4 regions of the Arthrobacter sp. StoSoilA2 genome follow, and region 1 is predicted to be linked to each of the others. Evidence: riboswitches for the same ligand, from Rfam matches in the RefSeq annotation. Region 1 holds a riboswitch; each other region holds the start of a gene.
The links. A riboswitch is a leader RNA that binds a small molecule or an ion and turns the genes downstream of it on or off. The one in region 1 is predicted to bind S-adenosylmethionine.
Positions count from the first base shown of each region.

Region 2: another riboswitch for S-adenosylmethionine. It lies ahead of LDN82_RS14560 (aminotransferase class V-fold PLP-dependent enzyme); the one in region 1 lies ahead of LDN82_RS05195 (hypothetical protein).
Region 3: another riboswitch for S-adenosylmethionine. It lies ahead of LDN82_RS07540 (homoserine O-acetyltransferase); the one in region 1 lies ahead of LDN82_RS05195 (hypothetical protein).
Region 4: another riboswitch for S-adenosylmethionine. It lies ahead of LDN82_RS19675 (DUF1737 domain-containing protein); the one in region 1 lies ahead of LDN82_RS05195 (hypothetical protein).

Region 1 covers NZ_AP024643.1:1,105,783-1,110,266, forward strand. The annotation lists gene LDN82_RS05185 (VIT1/CCC1 transporter family protein) at 1-779, opposite strand, end outside; gene LDN82_RS05190 (hypothetical protein) at 1,058-1,252, shown strand; gene LDN82_RS05195 (hypothetical protein) at 1,262-1,561, opposite strand; SAM riboswitch class IV at 1,577-1,696, opposite strand; gene LDN82_RS05200 (sodium:solute symporter) at 1,859-3,400, opposite strand; gene LDN82_RS05205 (cupin domain-containing protein) at 3,666-4,241, shown strand; gene LDN82_RS05210 (amino acid transporter) at 4,276-4,484, opposite strand, start outside.
Region 2 covers NZ_AP024643.1:3,203,656-3,208,139, reverse strand. The annotation lists gene LDN82_RS14575 (MFS transporter) at 1-104, shown strand, start outside; gene LDN82_RS14570 (metal-dependent transcriptional regulator) at 123-836, opposite strand; gene LDN82_RS14565 (class I SAM-dependent methyltransferase) at 846-1,667, opposite strand; gene LDN82_RS14560 (aminotransferase class V-fold PLP-dependent enzyme) at 1,771-3,180, opposite strand; SAM riboswitch class IV at 3,212-3,325, opposite strand; gene hisN (histidinol-phosphatase) at 3,507-4,319, opposite strand; gene rsgA (ribosome small subunit-dependent GTPase A) at 4,374-4,484, opposite strand, start outside.
Region 3 covers NZ_AP024643.1:1,644,777-1,649,260, forward strand. The annotation lists gene LDN82_RS07535 (bifunctional o-acetylhomoserine/o-acetylserine sulfhydrylase) at 1-988, shown strand, start outside; SAM riboswitch class IV at 1,140-1,254, shown strand; gene LDN82_RS07540 (homoserine O-acetyltransferase) at 1,269-2,390, shown strand; gene LDN82_RS07545 (hypothetical protein) at 2,397-2,798, opposite strand; gene LDN82_RS07550 (winged helix DNA-binding domain-containing protein) at 2,842-3,981, opposite strand; gene LDN82_RS07555 (SGNH/GDSL hydrolase family protein) at 4,011-4,484, opposite strand, start outside.
Region 4 covers NZ_AP024643.1:4,312,046-4,316,529, forward strand. The annotation lists gene LDN82_RS19665 (aromatic amino acid ammonia-lyase) at 1-363, opposite strand, end outside; gene LDN82_RS19670 (NtaA/DmoA family FMN-dependent monooxygenase) at 366-1,694, opposite strand; SAM riboswitch class IV at 1,861-1,972, shown strand; gene LDN82_RS19675 (DUF1737 domain-containing protein) at 1,987-2,253, shown strand; gene LDN82_RS19680 (rhodanese-like domain-containing protein) at 2,250-2,660, shown strand; gene LDN82_RS19685 (O-succinylhomoserine sulfhydrylase) at 2,661-3,869, shown strand; gene LDN82_RS19690 (hypothetical protein) at 3,880-4,476, shown strand; gene LDN82_RS19695 (glutamate--cysteine ligase) at 4,473-4,484, opposite strand, start outside.

The DNA of each region.
Region 1 (4,484 bases):
GCCTCACGGGTCATGCCGCGGGCCAAGTACACCAGCACAAGCTCGTTGTGCTCGATGTCCAAAGAAGGGGCGGCTGTGAGGGTTGCCTGCGTGGGCAGCGTGGCGCTGAGCAACTCCCGCTGCGAGCGGACCGAAACGTACTCGCCAGCACCCATGGACAGGGCGCCGGCCAGCAAACCGGCCACGCCACTCATGAGGACCACCGGGCTGGGAACGCCGGTTGCTGCCATACCCATAACCAGTGAAAGGTTGCTCACCAGGCCATCGTTGGCGCCAAAAACAGCAGCACGGAAGGTACCGGAGAGCCTGTTGCGGCCACGGGTGGCAAGGCCCCTGACAACTTCTTCGTGGATTTGTTCGTCGGCAACCATGGCTGGAGTCGCGGCAGGTTCGGCTCCGTAGGGGGAGCGGCCTTCCGCGCGCTGCGCCAACGCGAGGACGAACACGGAACCAAAGTGCCGGGCCAGGAAGCCCAGCAGCTGGCTGCGGGTGGAAGCTCCCTTCGGCATTCCGGCGTGTTCTCCCAAGAGCTTGAGCCAGTGTGCCTCGTGCCTTCCCTCGGCCTCGGCCAGGGCGAGCAGGATCTGCCGTTCTTCGCCGTCACGACGCTGGGCGAGTTCCCGGTAGACGGCGGCTTCGGCACGCTCGTCGGCCAGGTATTGACGCCAGCGCCTGATGTCCGCCGGTGTGGGCCGGGCTGGTTGGGACGGTGTTCCGGATCCGGGGGCGGGGTCCGGAGCGGGGCTCGACGAACCGTGGGATTCCTGGTGCTTCTGCACTTTTTCTCCTGTGCTGGGTGGGGTAGTTGCGGCCCCATTGCACGCCCACTGTACCGCTTATCGGCGCGGATTTTTGGCCGGTATTCCTTAGTTGGAATGTTCGGCATGCCTTAATTTTCGAAGCTGCAATCCTCTGCCTGGAGCCTTTCCCTGGGTCCATGTGGGCCGTTGCCTTGACCCTCTTCAGGCACAGTGCTCAGATGGAAGGACAGGGGCGGGGGCCCTCCCCGCACTCGGTCAGCAGGCTGCTTGCCAGCCCACCAGACGGAGGTTGCAGCATGGACACCACCGAACCGCACGCCAACCACCCCGAACGGGAGACCATCGAGTCGGATCCCGCCTACGACTACAGCGATGACCAGGAAGTCGACGAACCCTGGGTGGAGGAAATCGACGTCCCGGATGACGACGAGCGGGTTGTCCCCCTGGATGAAACCGAAGAATTCCGCGGGGAAGAAGACGAGGAATTCTAGGACCGTTTCTTAGGCAGGGCCATCTTCACCGAAGGTGAAATGCCGCTCCAGTCCCGCCGGACGCCCGAGCGCTGCAACAGTCACCGTCAACGTCCTCGACGATTCACACCACCGCGATGGACGCACAGCCTGGGCAAGGGCATGCGCCAACAGGCGCGCTTCGGGGTGCCGGAACCGGGCCAGCCCACCGTTCAGGAACAGGGTCACCGTCCCAAGGACAAGGTCGACGCCGGGAATCACCGGAACAGTGGGCGCTTCGGTTTTGGTGGGGGTGCTTTGGCTTGGGGTGGTAACGCCTTGGTACGGCAAGGACTGCTCCTTTGGGGAGTGCTCTTGCCCGCTCGGTTGTCTCTGGTCCGGGGCGGGCCGCTTCCTCATCCGAACCACTCGTGAACATGGGGTTGGTGTGTGGCCAGTCGGAGCTTGGCGCCACCTCTCTTGAAGCTGGGACCACTGTACTGGAGGAGTGCTGTCCGGGAGAAGTGTGGCCCTCGGATCCGCTCGCCCCCGCACAGCGCAACGGCGACGCTGCCCCGGGAAGGGGCGGCGCCGCCGTCGACCATTGCTCAGTTCAGTTCTTACCTGATGCCTTGCGGCCCTGGGCCGTTAGCTCGCGTTGTGGCTGCTGACGGGGTGGGCTTCCAAGGGCAATTCGTCAGATACCGCTCCGGCCACGCGCTTGTCCCAAGCGGCCCGGACTTCGGGGTCGGTGGGCGGCGTGAGGAGGGAAATCACCACATAGGCCACGAACGAGGCCGCGAGGCCGTAGTAGATGGGCTCGTTGGCGTAGACGCCGTCGACGCTTGGAATGACTCCAGTGGCGAACAGAATCAACAAGGCCAACGTCAATACCGAGCCCACTGCCATGGACCATGCAGCAGCGATACCAGTGCCGCGCTTCCACACCAGGCCGCCAAGAATCGCGACGAGGAGGCCGCCCACAAGGATGTCGTAAGCAATGGTGAGGGCAACAACCACGTCCTGCGCGGCCATGGAGATCAACACCGCGACGATGCCCAGGCCAAGAACCCAGTAACGGTTGGCTTTGACGTCGTGCTCGGGGTTTTCGGTGTCGTCCGTGTTGATGGTCTTGCCGAACCAGCTGGCCACGAACGGAACAACATCTGCGCGGGCCACCGTGGCGGCGGCAATCAGGGCACCCGAAGCGGTGGACATCATGGCTGCAACAGCTGCGGCCATGACCAGGCCGCCGATGCCGATGGGCAGGATGTGGGTTGCCACTTCGGCGTAGACCACGTCCTTGCCGAGGTTGGCGACATCGATATTGGGCAGTGCTACGCGGGCGGCCAGGCCGATCAATGCACCGGCCACACCGTAGAGGATGCAGTAAACGCCGGCGGTCGCTCCACCCCAGCGTGCAACCTTGGGAGTCTTGGCCGTGAAGACGCGCTGCCAGATGTCCTGGCCGATCAGGAGTCCGAGTGTGTACACGACGAAGTAGGTGATGATCGTCTGGACGCCGATTCCGTCGATCTGGAAGAAGCTCGCATCGACACGCTCACGGATGCCGTCCAGTCCTCCGGCCGCGTTCATGACGAACGGGAGCATCAGGAAGAAGATGCCAACGGTCTTGATGATGAACTGGACCTGGTCGGCCAAGGTGATGGACCACATGCCACCGATGGTCGAGTAAACAAGCACAATTGCACCGCCGACGGCGATCGCCATCCAGCGTTCCCAGTCGAAGAGGACCACAAAGATGGTGGCGTATGCGCCGGTGGATGTGGCACAAAGCATGAGGGTGTAGGCCAGCATGACGATTCCGGAGGTCTGCGTGGCCTTGCTGCCGTAGCGAAGGCTCAGCATTTGGGAGACCGTGTAGATCTTCAGGCGCTGGATGGTGCCGGCGAAGAGCAAGCTCAGGAGGAGGACGCCGGCGCCGATTGCGACTACCAGCCACATACCTGAGATGCCGAACTTGTAGCCCAGGCCGACGCCGCCGACGGTGGATGCCCCACCGAGGACAACTGCGGCCATGGTGCCGGTGTAAAGGAAAGGTCCAAGGCGGCGGCCGGCCACCAGGAAGTCGCTGTTGTTCTTGGTGCGGGACTTGCCCCACCAGCCGAATGCAAGCATGGCAAGCAGGTACACCACCACAATGGCGATGTTTATGAACGATGAGTCCATGAGTGGCTCCTTGGAGCTGGTGCACGGAGGTTGGGTTTTCGACGATACGCCTGGGAAGCGTCGAAGTCTCCGTGCTGGTGATGGGAGATTGGGGATCGTGTTGTGCCTCACAGACAACACTTGTTGCCTATGAGGATATGTTGTGATGGGAGTAACAGTCAAGGGGCTTTGGTCATCCTCGGGCTGTTGAGGGCTCCAGCGGCCCCTGGTCCCGCTACTATTGCTGCAATGACAGGGCCGAATGACAGGCCTGAAAGGTTCGTGAATGAAGGCTCTCCCCGTTGAACCAAGCAACGTTCCCGTTGCCATTGGTTCCAGAATCCGCGCAGCCCGCCAGGCGCAGCGCCTCACCATTGAGCAAGTGGCGGACGCAACTGGTTTGACCAAGGGCTTCCTCAGCCGTGTCGAGAGGGATCTGACGTCACCGTCGGTCGCTTCACTCGTAACCCTTTGCCAGGTCCTGTCCGTGTCGGTAGGAGACCTGTTTGCCGCTCCCGAAACGCATCTGACCAGGCGCGACGACGGTCCCCGGATTTCGCTGGGTGGCCAGGGCATTGTGGAGCGTTTGTTAACGGCCCGTTCGGAGCGGCGCCTGCAGATCCTTCAGGCCACCATCGAGCCACGGGGCCGTGGTGAGAACGAGCTCTACGCCGTGGACTGCGACGTTGATGTCCTTCATGTGGTGAAGGGACGCATCAAGCTCATCCTGACCAACGAGGAGTACGACCTCGAAGAAGGGGACACCCTCTCCTTCCCGGGCAGGGAACCCCACACCTGGGTCAATCCCACGGACGAAACCGTCGAGGTCCTCTGGATTCTGGTGCCCGCAGCGAGTAAGTAGCACTTGCCCGATCCTGCAGGGTGCTGCGGCGGGGTCAGCCCACGTGGACCCAGGGGCGCCGGGTGATGTCGGGCTCAGCCTCACGCAGTACCTCGCGGGTCACCGGCGCGATCTCGCCCTCGCCAAAGAAAAGGAACCTGCTGAGGTTGGAGATGGGGTTGCCCTCGGTCCAGCGGAAGTAGATGTGCGGCATGAAACCCGTGACGTCGCGGATGTGCAGCAGGACGGCGGCAAGGGTGTTGG
Region 2 (4,484 bases), 2.1 Mb from region 1:
CCGCCGTCGGGATCCGCAACCCACAGCCCGAAGCGGCAGCTACCGTTGACAGCGCCACGGATACTGCGTCCGACGACGGCGGCTCGGCCAGCCAGCGTAGCTAGCCCAGGCGGCGCATCGGGTCAGCGCGCGGGAAGCACGCAGCCTTCGTGGACTTCGGCGCTTTGGACCCAAAGTGCCGCTGTAACTTCATCCGCGAGATCAAATTCGCGCCGTTGGGCTCCGCTGCCGATCCGAACCACCAAGGCTCCGCCGAATGGTTTGCGTCCCACCACCTCAACAGGAGCGTCCAAGGTAATCTCTTCCGACGCGAGATACCGAAGAAGATCAGGATTTTCGTCGCTGATCCGCGTGATGCGGCCTGAGTGGCCTTCGTCCAACTCGATCATGCGGTACGCGTGAGGGAGCTCCACGGATCCGTCAGCCGAGGGAATGGGGTCACCGTGAGGATCCCGCAGGGGGTGGCCAAGCTTGGCGGCCATGCGCTCGATGAACGTATCGGACACCGCGTGTTCCAACATCTCAGCTTCATCGTGGACTTCATCCCAGCTGTAACCGAGTTCGTCCACGAGGTATGTCTCAATGAGGCGGTGGCGCCGGACCATGGACAGCGCCAGCCGCATGCCCTCCGGAGTCAGCCTGATGGCGCTGTAGGGTTGGTGGTCCACCAAGCCCTGGTCCTTGAGCTTGCGGACCATTTCAGACACCGAGGAATTGGCAACGCCAAGCCGCAGGGCAAGCTGCGAGGACGTAATTGGTTTGTCCTGCCACTCCGTATATGAGTAGATGACCTTGACGTAGTCCTCGATCGAGGAGGAGGGCGTACTGGTCTTCACACACCAAGCCTACAGTGGCGGGGCGCCGTGGATCTTGCGGGCCCGCCAGGTAGTCGTCACGTACGGCAATCCCAGTCGTTGGCCAGGGGCATGGCCGAGATGATCGTAGAGGTACCACGCCAGGTTGCCCATGACCTTTGCGCGGGTGGCTTCATTGGCGCGGAGGTAGTAGCTGCGCGATTTCGTGAGCTCCATGATGTCCTCCGGAGACACGGCGTCCTCCCAGTTGGTGAGATGGCTCTCCAAGTCCGTGAATTCCGGTCCGATAACTGGCCGGAAGCCGGGCTTGTGCACATCTCCGGCGTGCATGATGCGTGATAGCCGATGGACCCAGGGCACAGAGGTGTCCAGTTGGTTCCATACCAGGCCAAGAACTCCGTGGGGGCGAAGGATGCGGGCGATCTCCGTGCTGGCCTTGAGCGGGTCACACCAGTGCCAGGCCTGGGCAACGCTGACGACGTCGAATGCTGAGTCCGCCAGCCCTGTTGCCTCGGCCGTACCCTCCAACGCCTGAACGCCGGGATAGGACTTTCGAAGTTGCTCCAGCATGTCTGTGGAAGGATCGACGGCGGCCACCTGCAGGCCGCGTTCCACGAGCAGTGCCGTGAATTTTCCTGTGCCTGCACCAATATCCGCGGCGGACTTCGCTCCAGGAGGAAGAAGCCAAACCACTGAGTCTGCGGGGTAGCCGGGCCGAACGCGATCGTAGTGTTCGCCGCCGTCCTGGAAGCTCTGGCCCAGTTCGTGGCGGCGCGTGGCATGCAGCTTGGGACCACCTGGCCTGGCAGCGCTGCCGGAAACACTTCCGCCGGAAACGCTACGGGAAGGCACGGCCACGCACAGACTCCTTTACCGCGAACGCCGGTTACCCTACGAATTTACCGCACAGTACGTGTACATCAGCAACCGTGCTGTTTCAGTCAATAGTGCTGTGTCAGTCAATAGTGCAGGGTGCAGCCCCTGCGGTGCCCGGCGTGTTTGGCGCCCATTCCGGGTAGCTGCGGTGGTCGTTTGCCGGCACCCAGCGGCCTTCGTCCACTACATAGTCCCAGCCGAGACCCGTGCGCTTGAGTTCCTCGATACCAGCCAGCAGCCGCGTGGCATCCTCCAGGCGGGAGCCCACGCCGAAGCTGGCTCGCAGTGAGCCGGATGGGAGGCCCAGCCGCTTGAGGAGGGGATGGGCGCAGAAGCGGCCGTCACGAAGTCCTACACCGTGTTCGGCGGCGAGGTAGGCGGCGACCAGTCCGGCGTCGAATCCTTCCACCGAGAAATTGACCACGCCGATGGTGTCCTCGGAGTCGCTGAAGATCCGGTGGACCGTCACGCCGTCGATTGCTTCAAGTCCCTGTACGAGGTAGGAGCGGATTCCAGCTTCATGGGCATGCCAGGCATCCTGATCCAAGCCGGCGAGCACCTGCGTCGCGCGGGCCAACGTTGCCGCACCCAGGACATTGGGGGAGCCGCCCTCGTGGCGGGCGGGACCTGAGGCCCAGCTGACCGAGTCCAGGCGCGCCTCACGAACAGCGCCTCCGCCAGCAAGGTGGGGAGTACCGGCGTCGAGCCAGTCGGGACGGCCCACAACGACGCCGGCGCCGAACGGAGCGTAGAGCTTATGGCCGGAGAACACGATGTAGTCGACGTCTGCGGCGGCGATGTTGATGCGGCGGTGGGGGGCAAGCTGCGCGGCGTCCACCACAATCCTGGCACCGTATTCGTGTGCAAGTGATGCGAGTTCGGCGATCGGCAGGATTTCACCGGTCACGTTCGAGGCACCGGTGACCGCCAGCAGAGATACGCCGCCTTGGCTGAGTTCCTCGCGGAGCCTGGCCAGCGTAGCGGTCAGTGTCGAAGCAGCTACGACACTGCGATGAGGGACGCCCTGCCAGGGAAGGAGATTGGCATGGTGTTCGATGTCCAGGTAAAGGACCTCGCCGGTTGGCTTTCCGTCCAGTTGCGGGAGGCAGCCCGCCAGCAGGTTCAGCGAGTCCGTGGTGTTCCGGGTGAAGATGACGGAATCATCCGGACGGCCGCCGACGAATTCGCGGACGATATCGCGGGAGTTCTCGTAGACCGAGGTGCTGATCTGGGAAGCGTAGCCCGCGCCGCGGTGGACACTGGCGTAGTAGGGGAGGATCTCGTTGAGATATGCAGAAACGATGGTCAACGCGGGAGCGGATGCTCCGTAGTCGAGGTTGGCGTAGCGGACGTGGCCACCCTGGATCAGGGGAGCTTGCAGCTCCGCGCCTGTGACGGCGGCCAGGGGCCTGCCCGCAGCGGCTTCGTGCGCTGCTTCTTCGACCGCAAGGGACGGCAGAACGGTGGAGTTGAACGTAGCAGTGCTCATGGGACCTCACTCAAGAGGGACCCCCTATGGGGATCCGCGCTTGCCGTATCCGTTCCGGACCGGCCAGGTCGTCACCCGGGGCACCCCACCGCGAATGGAGGGTTGCCGGCCAGCAAACCGGGGTTTAGCGCTGGCACTCGTGACCTGTAAAGAGGTTAGGCCACGCATCTGGCCTGCTCCAAAGTCGCTTCGCTTTGTTAAGCAGAATGTTACGAAGGGTCCGGAAACCGGGTTTTGGGCGAAGAAAAGACGGCGGATGCCCCGAAAAGGAGGCTTCCGCCGTCGAAAATTCTATACTCAGCCGGTTGGCCTGTTGGTCCGCCGGGTCAGAGGAGGTCATCCAATGCGGGGTTTAGCCGCTTGAGGACCTCCGAATGGAGGATGGAGTTGGTGGCCAGGGCGTTGCCGCCGAAGGGGCCGTCCTCGCCTTCCAATGAGGTGAAGCGGCCGCCGGCTTCCGTCACGATGGGAACCAGTGCTGCCATGTCGTAAAGATTCAGCTCTGGCTCGCAGGCGATGTCAACAGCCCCCTCGGCTACCAGGCAATAGGACCAAAAGTCGCCATAGGCGCGGGTGCGCCAGATGTCTTCCGTCAACCCCAGGAACTCGTCCAGATTGCCGCGTTGCTTCCAACCGGAGAGGCTGGAATATGACATTGAAGCATCGGCCAACCGCGAAACGTTGGACACCCTGAGCCGGGTGGCTGATGCCAGGGAGCGGCCCATGTAGGCGCCCATGTCCTTTGCTGCCCACCAACGCTTGCCCAGCGCGGGGGCGCTGACAACTCCAACGACGGGCTCGCCTTCGTCAACGAGCGCGATCAGGGTAGCCCACACGGGAACGCCCCGAACAAAGTTCTTGGTGCCGTCGATGGGGTCGATGATCCAACGCCGGGAGCCGTGGCCGCTGCTGCCGAACTCCTCGCCGAGGACGGCGTCACGGGGGCGCGAGCGCGACAATTGGCCGCGGATGGCTTCTTCCGCAGCCTTGTCGGCATCCGTCACGGGCGTGAGGTCAGGCTTGGTCTCGACCTGCAGATCCAAGGCCTTGAAGCGGTCCATGGTTTGGGCGTCCACGGAATCCGCCAGCACGTGGGCCAGTCGCAGGTCGTCGTTGTAGCTGGAAACGGGTTGGGTCATGCCACCAAACTATCGTGAAACGTTCCCTGCGGTTGGATCGCCTTGCGCCGACACTTAGTTGACCGTACCCAATTCCTTGGTCTCTTTCGCTTCCAAACGCGGGTCCGCGCCCAGCAGCCGCCGGAGCGAAGACAAACGGGCCACTCCGGAAGGACCCGCGTGTCC
Region 3 (4,484 bases), 540 kb from region 1:
CTACGGTGGCACCTACAACCTGCTGGCGCACACTCTGAAGAAGTTCGGCATCTCCGTGACGTTCGTGGAGGATCCGGACAACCTGGACCAGTGGCGGGACGCCGTGCAGCCCAACACCAAGCTGTTCTTCGGCGAGGTTGTGTCCAATCCGCGCCAGGACGTGCTGGACATCGAGGGTGTTTCACGCGCTGCGCACGAGGCTGGCGTGCCACTCATCGTGGATAACACGCTCTCAACCCCCTACCTCATCCGTCCCATCGAGTGGGGTGCGGACATCGTGGTGCACTCGGCTACCAAGTATCTGGGCGGCCACGGCGCGGCGATCGCCGGCGTGATCGTGGACTCCGGAAACTTTGATTTCGGCAAGGACCCGGAGCGCTTCCCCGGATTCAATACTCCGGACCCCAGCTACAACGGACTCGTTTACGCCCGGGACCTTGGCAAGGATGGCGCGCTCGGAGCCAACCTCTCCTACATTCTCAAGGCGCGCGTGCAGTTGCTGCGCGATCTGGGTTCGGCGGTTTCCCCGTTCAACGCCTTCCTCATCGCCCAGGGCCTGGAAACCCTGAGCCTGCGCGTCGAGCGTCACGTCTCGAACGCCACCAAAGTGGCTGAATGGCTGGAAGCCCATGACGACGTCGAATCGGTTGCCTTTGCGGGCCTGCCGTCCAGCCCTTGGTACGACCGCGGCCGTAAGTACGGGCCAAGGGGTACCGGTGCAGTGGTGGCATTCAACATCAAGGGTGGCGTCGAGGCCGGCAAGCGATTCGTGGACGGCCTGGAGTTGCACTCCCATGTTGCCAACATCGGTGACGTCCGCTCGCTGGTTATCCACCCGGCGTCGACTACCCACAGCCAGCTCACGGTCGAACAGCAGCTGGTTGCGGGCGTGAATCCAGGCCTTGTCCGCCTCTCCGTGGGAATAGAGCACGTGGACGACATTATTGCTGATCTTGAGGCCGGTTTCCGGGCTGCCAAAGGCGCTTAATCGCGCTGCTGGGGGAGCGGCCGCCCGCCGTCGAAAATTCGCCGGGCGGCCCTTCGCGGTGCGTGTTCCTGAACGAAGCGGCGCCAAACCGTCACACAGCTGTCACATTCTTCGCCAAGACAGCGGTATTTTTCCTAGACTCTACGTATTAGGTCATGAGTGCCAGCGACAGCCCCGGCTTGCTGGCCGGCAACCCTCCTCCGCGGTGGGGTGCCCCGGGTGAAGACCTGGCCTGTCGCACGCAAGGCGGCAGGCAAGCGCGAGGTTAGGTGTCAAAGGAATGACCATTACTGCTACAGCACCCCCCAAACCGGGCAAAGAAGACGGGACGGTCAAGTACGCCGGCGTAGGTTCACTGGAACTTGAAGCCGGCGGTTTTCTCCCGGATGTTGTGCTTGCCTACGAAACCTGGGGGCAGTTGAATGCGGATGCGTCCAACGCAGTCCTGGTTCAGCACGCACTGACGGGCAGCACGCATGTGGCCCGCGGTGCTACTGATGAGGAAGGCTGGTGGGAGCAACTCGTTGGTCCCGGCGCGACGATCGACACCAACCGGTTCTTCGTTATCTCCATCAACATTGTCGGCGGCTGTTACGGCAGCACGGGCCCATCGTCAGAGGCGCCGGACGGACGGCCCTGGGGATCCCGCTTCCCACTGATCACCTTGCGCGACAGCACGGTGGCTGAAGCCCGGCTCGCGGATGCCTTGGGGATCAAGGCATGGCACGCAGTCCTTGGCGGTTCCATGGGTGGGGCGCGGGCACTTGAGTGGGCGGTCACCTTCCCTGAGCGTGTTCAGCGGTGCGCGGTTATTTCTGTGGGCGCCTACAGCACAGCCGAGCAAATTGCTTTCGCCCAGTCGCAGACGCTCGCCATCCGCCAGGACCCGAACTTCAACAACGGCGATTACTACGGTGGACCAACTCCTGAGGCAGGCCTTGCCCTGGCCCGACGGATAGCGCACATCACGTACCGGTCAGCGCTGGAGCTTGATGTCCGCTTCGGCCGGGAAGCCCAGCACCAGGAGACGCCCCTGGCCGCTGCGGTCCTGGGGGAGCGTGGCCGCTACCAAGTGGAAAGCTACCTCGACCACCAAGGCACCAAGCTGGTGCGCCGGTTCGATGCGAACAGTTACATCGCCATCACCGAGGCGCTGATGTCCCACGACATCAGACGGGGCCGGGGCACCTTGAAGGAAGCCTTGGCTGCCGCCACTGCTGAATTCTTTGTGGCAGCCGTCGATTCCGACCGCCTCTATTTTCCGGCCCAGTCAGTGGAACTGGCGCAAAACCTGCCAGGCAATGTGCCCGTCCACGTGATCGAGGCCCCCATCGGCCACGATGGCTTCCTGACCGAAATCGGCCAACTATCGAAGCAGCTTCGCGAGGCCTTCTTCGCCTAAGCCGGCTCAGCCGTTCATGATGTCGCCGCGCTGCTTCATGTAATCCTCCATGGCAATTTCGCCGTTGCTGAACTTGAGGTCCAGTTCGGCCAGCTTGCGCGCGCGGAAGCCTTGCTGCTCAGAGCCGCGGTGGCTCGGAAACGTAGGTGAAGAAGCGTTCGACGCCGGTCCTGGCGGCGGTGGGGCATCGGCAGGGCGGATGGTGGTGGGCTGCGTGGGATAGCCCGGATAATTCGGCTGCGGGTAACCCGGTCCCGGAAGATTCTGCGGGGGATAGCCGGGGCCCGGATAATTCGGGCCCGGGAAATTGCGGTCCTGGAGCCGCCGCGCCCGGGACTTGTTGTACATGCGTATCCCCATGGGAATCAGCCACGAGCAGACGATGATCCAGAAGATCAGATTGTTCACGGTGCAGGCCTCCTAGGTCTTAACCCAGCTTAGTCCCGCAGTTTCACACCAGCTTTGTCTCCATGCCCAGGAACCTCCCGTAGCGTTCCACTTCTGCCTCCAAAGCTTGTTGTTCGGCTGTTGTGAGTGGCCTGTTCATTCTGATGTCGAGTTCGCAGATCCCACCCGAGAAGCTGTGGCGCCACCATCCGGTCAACCTGCCATCGAGCAACACCACGTGAATTGGAGCATCGCCCTCGGGGAAATAGGGCGCCCTGCCGCCGAGGTAGTGCCTCGATTGTGAATAGCCCATCACGTACTCGTCGTAGCACTGGATGAGATCGACACGGGGAAGTCCTGGCCCATCGTCACCTGGTGGGGGAGTCGCTGCAAGTGCCTCCACATCTTCTGCTGGCAAGTAGAAGTCCAAGCCGTCGACCGCCACGGTTGCCAAGGCGCCCGGAACGGACTCTTCAGCTACCTGCAAGCCAAGCCGTACATCCTTGATGGTCAGTCCGGACCACGCGGCACAGTCCTTGATGGTGGCAGGTCCCCGGCTGCTGAAGTACCGCAGGGCCAGCTGGCCCAAGGCCCATTCGCGGTCGCCGTCCTCCATCAGGGACGTATTGCCGTCGGGCACACGTTCCTCGAACAAGGCGTATGTCTGTTTCAGTGCACCCCCTGCAGAACGGACCGGGCTGCCGCTCACCAGGATTTTGCTGATCTCGGCGTGCATGAGGTGGTAAACGAAGCCAAGGCCTTTGCCGGGGAGCCCCGCCTTTTCCAGTATTCCGGCTAGTTCTTCGCGTGTTTTGTGGGCTCCACCGGCCACCGCTTCGGCAAGGATGTGCCCACTGCGGGCGGCTGCGTGCTCATCAACTCCCGCCTGCCGGTACATGCCCTTGTTGCCTTGATGAAGGCGATCTGCAGACAAACCCATCAACCAGCCGAGGTCGTCACGGTGCACAAAATGCCACGTCGGCCGCAGGATATGCGTCCGGAGGATCCTGCCGTCAGCCACCGCCTGCTCCACCTCATCGGCAGTGCTCCCGACCGCCCTTTGGGCGAGGCTCCACCTGGCATACGGAAATTCCTGCGACTGCACCGCCAGGAGGTTGCGCAGAACATCATCAACGTTTTCGCCGTAGGGAGCCCGCAGCTGCTGACGGCGCAGGCGCAGGGGGACAACATTGTTAGGCTGCATCGAATCCTCCCGGCCGCAGTCCCATCAGCTCAGCCGCGCGGCAGCATGGTGCCGTTGGGGCCGAAGACCGGTCCCGGCGTCGGGCGTTTGGGGGTAATGCCGTCACCGGAGGATCGATGCCGCAACCTGCGGATAACCCACGGAACAAAGTACTCGCGGGCCCACACCAGATCCGAGGATCGGGCCTCGCGCCAGGTGCGGACCGGCAGGGGCTTGGGCACCAGGGGCTCAAGGGTGTGCTGGACGTTCAGCGCTTCAAGGACCATCATCGCGATGGTGTGGTGTCCCAGAGGTGAGAAGTGCAGGCGGTCTTCGTCCCACATCCGCGGATCGGCCAACTGCCTCAGGGACCACATGTCCGCGATGATGGCGTCGTGCCGTGCAGCTACAGTCCTCAGGTTTTCGTTGTAGATGGCCACCTTGCCACGGATGCGGCCCAACACCGAGGACGCGGTGTCCGGTCCGTTGAACAACACCACAGTCGCCCCACCGGAGGCCAGTTC
Region 4 (4,484 bases), 1.7 Mb from region 1:
CCGCACGCCGGAGCCGCCGCGGCTGAAGCCGATGAGCCGGGCGAGGATCACAGCGCGGGCGGAGGGCCGGTCCAGATGCGCGCCCACGCCGCTGTTGTGGTATCTGACGACTTGGATTTGATAGGCAAGAACCGACTTCTCCTCCACGGCCGTATCCCGTCCGGATCCGAGGAGGGTGTTCAGGCCGTAGATTCTCTGCCCTGAGTTCGCAGCGCGCTCCAGCACTTCGCGTGATCGGCCGATCAAAGACAACGCATCATGGTTGAGTTTCACGTGAAACGCCGGATCCAAGGCAGCGTCCGCTACGCGCACAGGGTCCACCGGCGATGTGCCGATCAAGAAGGTCCGGGGCTCGGAGGACATGCTCAGAAGTCCAGAAGATTCTGGCGGAAGCCACCGTCGCCGTAACTCTTCCTCAACAGGCCACGGCGGCGCAGTTCGGGAGTGAGCTTGTCCAACACGCCGTGCACGGTGACGGGGTCCACGAAGCCGGAGAAGAGGAAGCCGTCGCCACCCACAGCCTCGCCGGTCTCCTCGAGATAATCCGCGATTTCACCAACCGTGCCGATGATTGAATCACCGGCGCCACCGCTGCGTGCCTGAAGGATCTGGCGCAGGGTAGACCCCGGAGGCGCCGCCTTGGCGAAGTGCTCCAACGTGCCTTGGTTGCTGTTGGTGCTCAATTCGGGCAACGGCGCATCAAGGTCGAATTGCTTGAAGTCGATCACGGACAGGTAGGAGATCGAATTGAGCTGGCTGTCGATATCACGCTGGGTAAGCTCCCGGCGCTGCGCACGCAACTCCCCGGCCTCGGCCGATGAACCAACCACGGTGGGCTTCAGCACGAAAAGTACCTTGACGTCGTCGGGGTTCCTGCCCGCCTTTGCAGCCTCGGCACGGATGGAATCCCGGTAGGCCTTCATGCCGTCAACGCCACGGGCCAAGGCGATCGCCACGTCTGCATGCCCACCCGCGAACGCTTTGCCGCGGGGAGAAGCGCCGGCCTGCACCAGTACGGGCTCCTCCGGCAGAGGTGCGGTGTTGAGGGGACCGCGGACCTTGAAGAAGTCGCCTTGGTGGTTAATGGGGTGCACTTTGGTGTGGTCGGCGAACACGCCGGCCTCAACGTCCTCAAGGACGGCGTCCGGTTCCCAGCTCCGCCAAAGCCTGCGGACGACGTCGACGAATTCCTCCGCCTTCTCATATCGAAGGTCGTGTTCAATCTGCTGGTCCAAACCGTAATTCTGTGCTGCGAGGTCGCTGCCGGAAGTTACGACGTTCCATCCCAACTGCCCCTCGGAGAAGTGCTGCAGCGTGGCCAGGAGGCGGGCCGCAGTGAAAGGCGGATAGAACGATGCGCTGACCGTCGGGACGATTCCAAGGTGCTCGGTGGCGGACAGAAGGTACGGCACCAGGGCCAAAGGATCATGTTTGGGCGCAAAGGAGGCGTGTGCCAGCGAGACCTCGGCAGTGCCGCCATAGGTATCGGGAACAGTAAGGGAGTCCTCGATGATGAAGAGGTCAAGGCCGGATTGCTCAAACGCGCGGACGGCGTCTTGATACAGGGCAGGCTTCTTCCAGTCGTAGCCCAGGCTGTAGCCGGGAGTTCCCCATCCCTGGACACCAAAACCGTGCCCCACGAACCATCCAAAATGCAGCATGGGCTTGAGTGTAGAGCTGCCTTGTCCGTTCACCGCGACCTGATTTCTTGCGAAGTTACAGGGGGTCGTACTGCGTCAATTATGCTCCCGGGGCGTCACATTTGGGCTGCTACTCCAGCACCGGCCGGTTACGCAACATGACGACCGCGTAACCGCTTGCAAGTGCGGGCCGCCGCCGCGGGATGTTACGTTTTTCTTGAGTAATGAGCACCAGCGCCAAGCCCTGACTTGCTGGTCGGCAACCCTCTCTCCGGCGGGGTGCCTCAGGTGACTACTCGGCGTATCGACACTTCGAACTGCAAGCGTGACTGAGGAGCACCAGCCAATGCCTGAACCCACTGAAGAAAAACTCTCCTACCGCCTGATTACAGGTCCGGATACCCGTGAATTCTGCGAGCGGATCACCACGGCACTCGCCGACGGCTACGTGCTCCACGGCAGCCCGGCAGCCACGTTCAATGGCACGGATGTCATCGTGGCGCAGGCGGTCGTCCTGCCCGCTGCCATCGCCAACGCAGACGCCGCCGTCGCGAATGCTGTTGACCAGTTGGAGAACGACGACGACGAAGAAGCATTCGAGGGACACGCATGAGCTACGCAGGTGACCTGACCCCGCAGGACGCGTGGGCCAAGCTTGAAGAAGGCGCAATCCTGGTAGACGTCCGCACCGAGGCCGAGTGGGCCCACATCGGCATCCCGGACACCAAAGCCACAGAGAATGATCCCCTGTTTATTCAGTGGAACCTCGCCGGTGGCATTCCCAACTCCCGCTTCATCGAGGACCTGCAGCAGCAGGCACCCGAGGGTGAGGGAGTGGAGCTCGTTTTCATCTGCCGCTCAGGCCAGCGCTCCATCTCGGCCGCCATCGCCGCGACGCAGGCCGGGTTCACCGCCTACAACGTGCTTGAGGGCTTCGAAGGTGACCCCGACCGTTACGGCGAACGGACCATCAACGGCTGGAAGAACCGCGGCCTGCCAACCAACCTGGGGAACGACTAAGTGACTTTCAATCCCGATGCCGCCAGCTGGAGCCCTGACACCCAGGCAGTACGCGGCGGCCTTGACCGTACCAACTTCCAGGAGACGTCCGAACCCGTTTTCCTGAACTCCGGCTTCGTCTACGAATCCGCTGCCGCCGCCGAACGCGCCTTCACCGGCGAGGACGAACGCTTCGTTTACTCCCGCTACGGCAACCCGTCCGTGGCCACGTTCCAGGAACGCTTGCGGTTGCTCGAAGGAACCGAGGCATGCTTCGCGACGGCGTCCGGCATGTCCGCGGTGTTCACCGCCTTGGGTGCCCTCCTGGCTGCCGGTGATCGCGTGGTTGCCGCCCGTTCCCTGTTCGGCTCGTGCTTCGTGATCCTCAACGAGATCCTGCCGCGCTGGGGCGTAGAGACCGTGTTTGTCGACGGTCCCGACCTCGACCAGTGGCGGGCTGCCCTCTCCGAACCGACCACCGCCGTATTCTTCGAGTCGCCCTCGAACCCCATGCAGGAAATCGTGGACATCGCCGCCGTCAGCGAGCTGGCGCATGCTGCGGGAGCGACCGTCGTCGTCGACAACGTCTTTGCCACACCCCTGCTGCAGCGTTGCGGTGACCTGGGCGCGGACGTCATTGTGTACTCCGGAACCAAGCACATCGATGGCCAGGGGCGTGTCCTCGGCGGCGCAATCCTGGGCACCAAGGAATTCATCGACGGCCCGGTCAAGCAGTTGATGCGGCACACCGGACCTTCACTCTCCGCCTTCAATGCCTGGGTGTTGACCAAGGGCCTGGAGACGATCGGCCTGCGGGTGAACCACAGCTCGGCGTCTGCTTTGAAAATCGCGGAATGGCTCGAGCAGCAGCCTGCCATTAACTGGGTCAAGTACCCCTTGCTGAAATCGCACCCTCAGTACGAGCTGGCAGCCAAGCAAATGAAGGCCGGCGGTACCGTGCTGACCTTCGAGTTGCTGCCCTCCTCCGGGCGTTCGGCCAAGGATGCCGCGTTTGCGTTGCTGGACGGTCTGCGCGTCATCGACATCTCCAACAACCTGGGCGACTCCAAGTCCCTCATCACGCACCCGGCCACCACCACCCACCGGGCCATGGGGCCCGAAGGGCGTGCGGCCATTGGGCTGAGCGACGGCGTGGTCCGTTTGTCCGTTGGCCTGGAAGACGTGGACGATCTCATTTTGGATCTGGAGAAGGCCCTCAAACAGGTCTAACCTTGCTGCCATGAGCGGGAACCACCCCCATCGCCGTGCCGGAGCAGTCATCGTTGCCGGTACGGCGGTGTGGTTTGCAGGGATCTCGCCTGTATCGCGTGTCTACGTCACCCCCGATGCCGCTGAACGGCTTCGTATGCTTGAGGCCGGCCAGCGTGGGTGGGTGATCGGTCAGCACCTCGCTGCTGCTGGAACAGTCGCGGTGCCGGTGGGATACGCAGCCTTTGCCCGTCGTCTTCCGCGCGGACAGGCGAAGCGTTGGGCTGTTGCAGCCGCGGCTGCTTTACTGGCAGGTGCTCCGCTCTTTGTCTCCAGTTTGTCCCGCCGGGCCGCGGATCTGGAACGCTTTGCCTACGGCCGTGGATCGAATGCGCCCTTCCTTGCCTACTCCGGGCTCCACGTTCTTGCCCTGGCTGCGCTCGGTGGAAGCCTTCTTTCCTTGCCCACCAGACGGTGGATCGGAGTCACGGCCGCAGCCAGCGCGCCCATCTACGGCGCCATCCTTATGGCGAAGAAGGACATCCCGCCGTTCGTGTTCTACCTCGTCGAGGGCTTGGCGGGGGCCTACTTGATGACATGGGACGGGACTGACTCCGCAGTAGCCTAAGGCCTGCG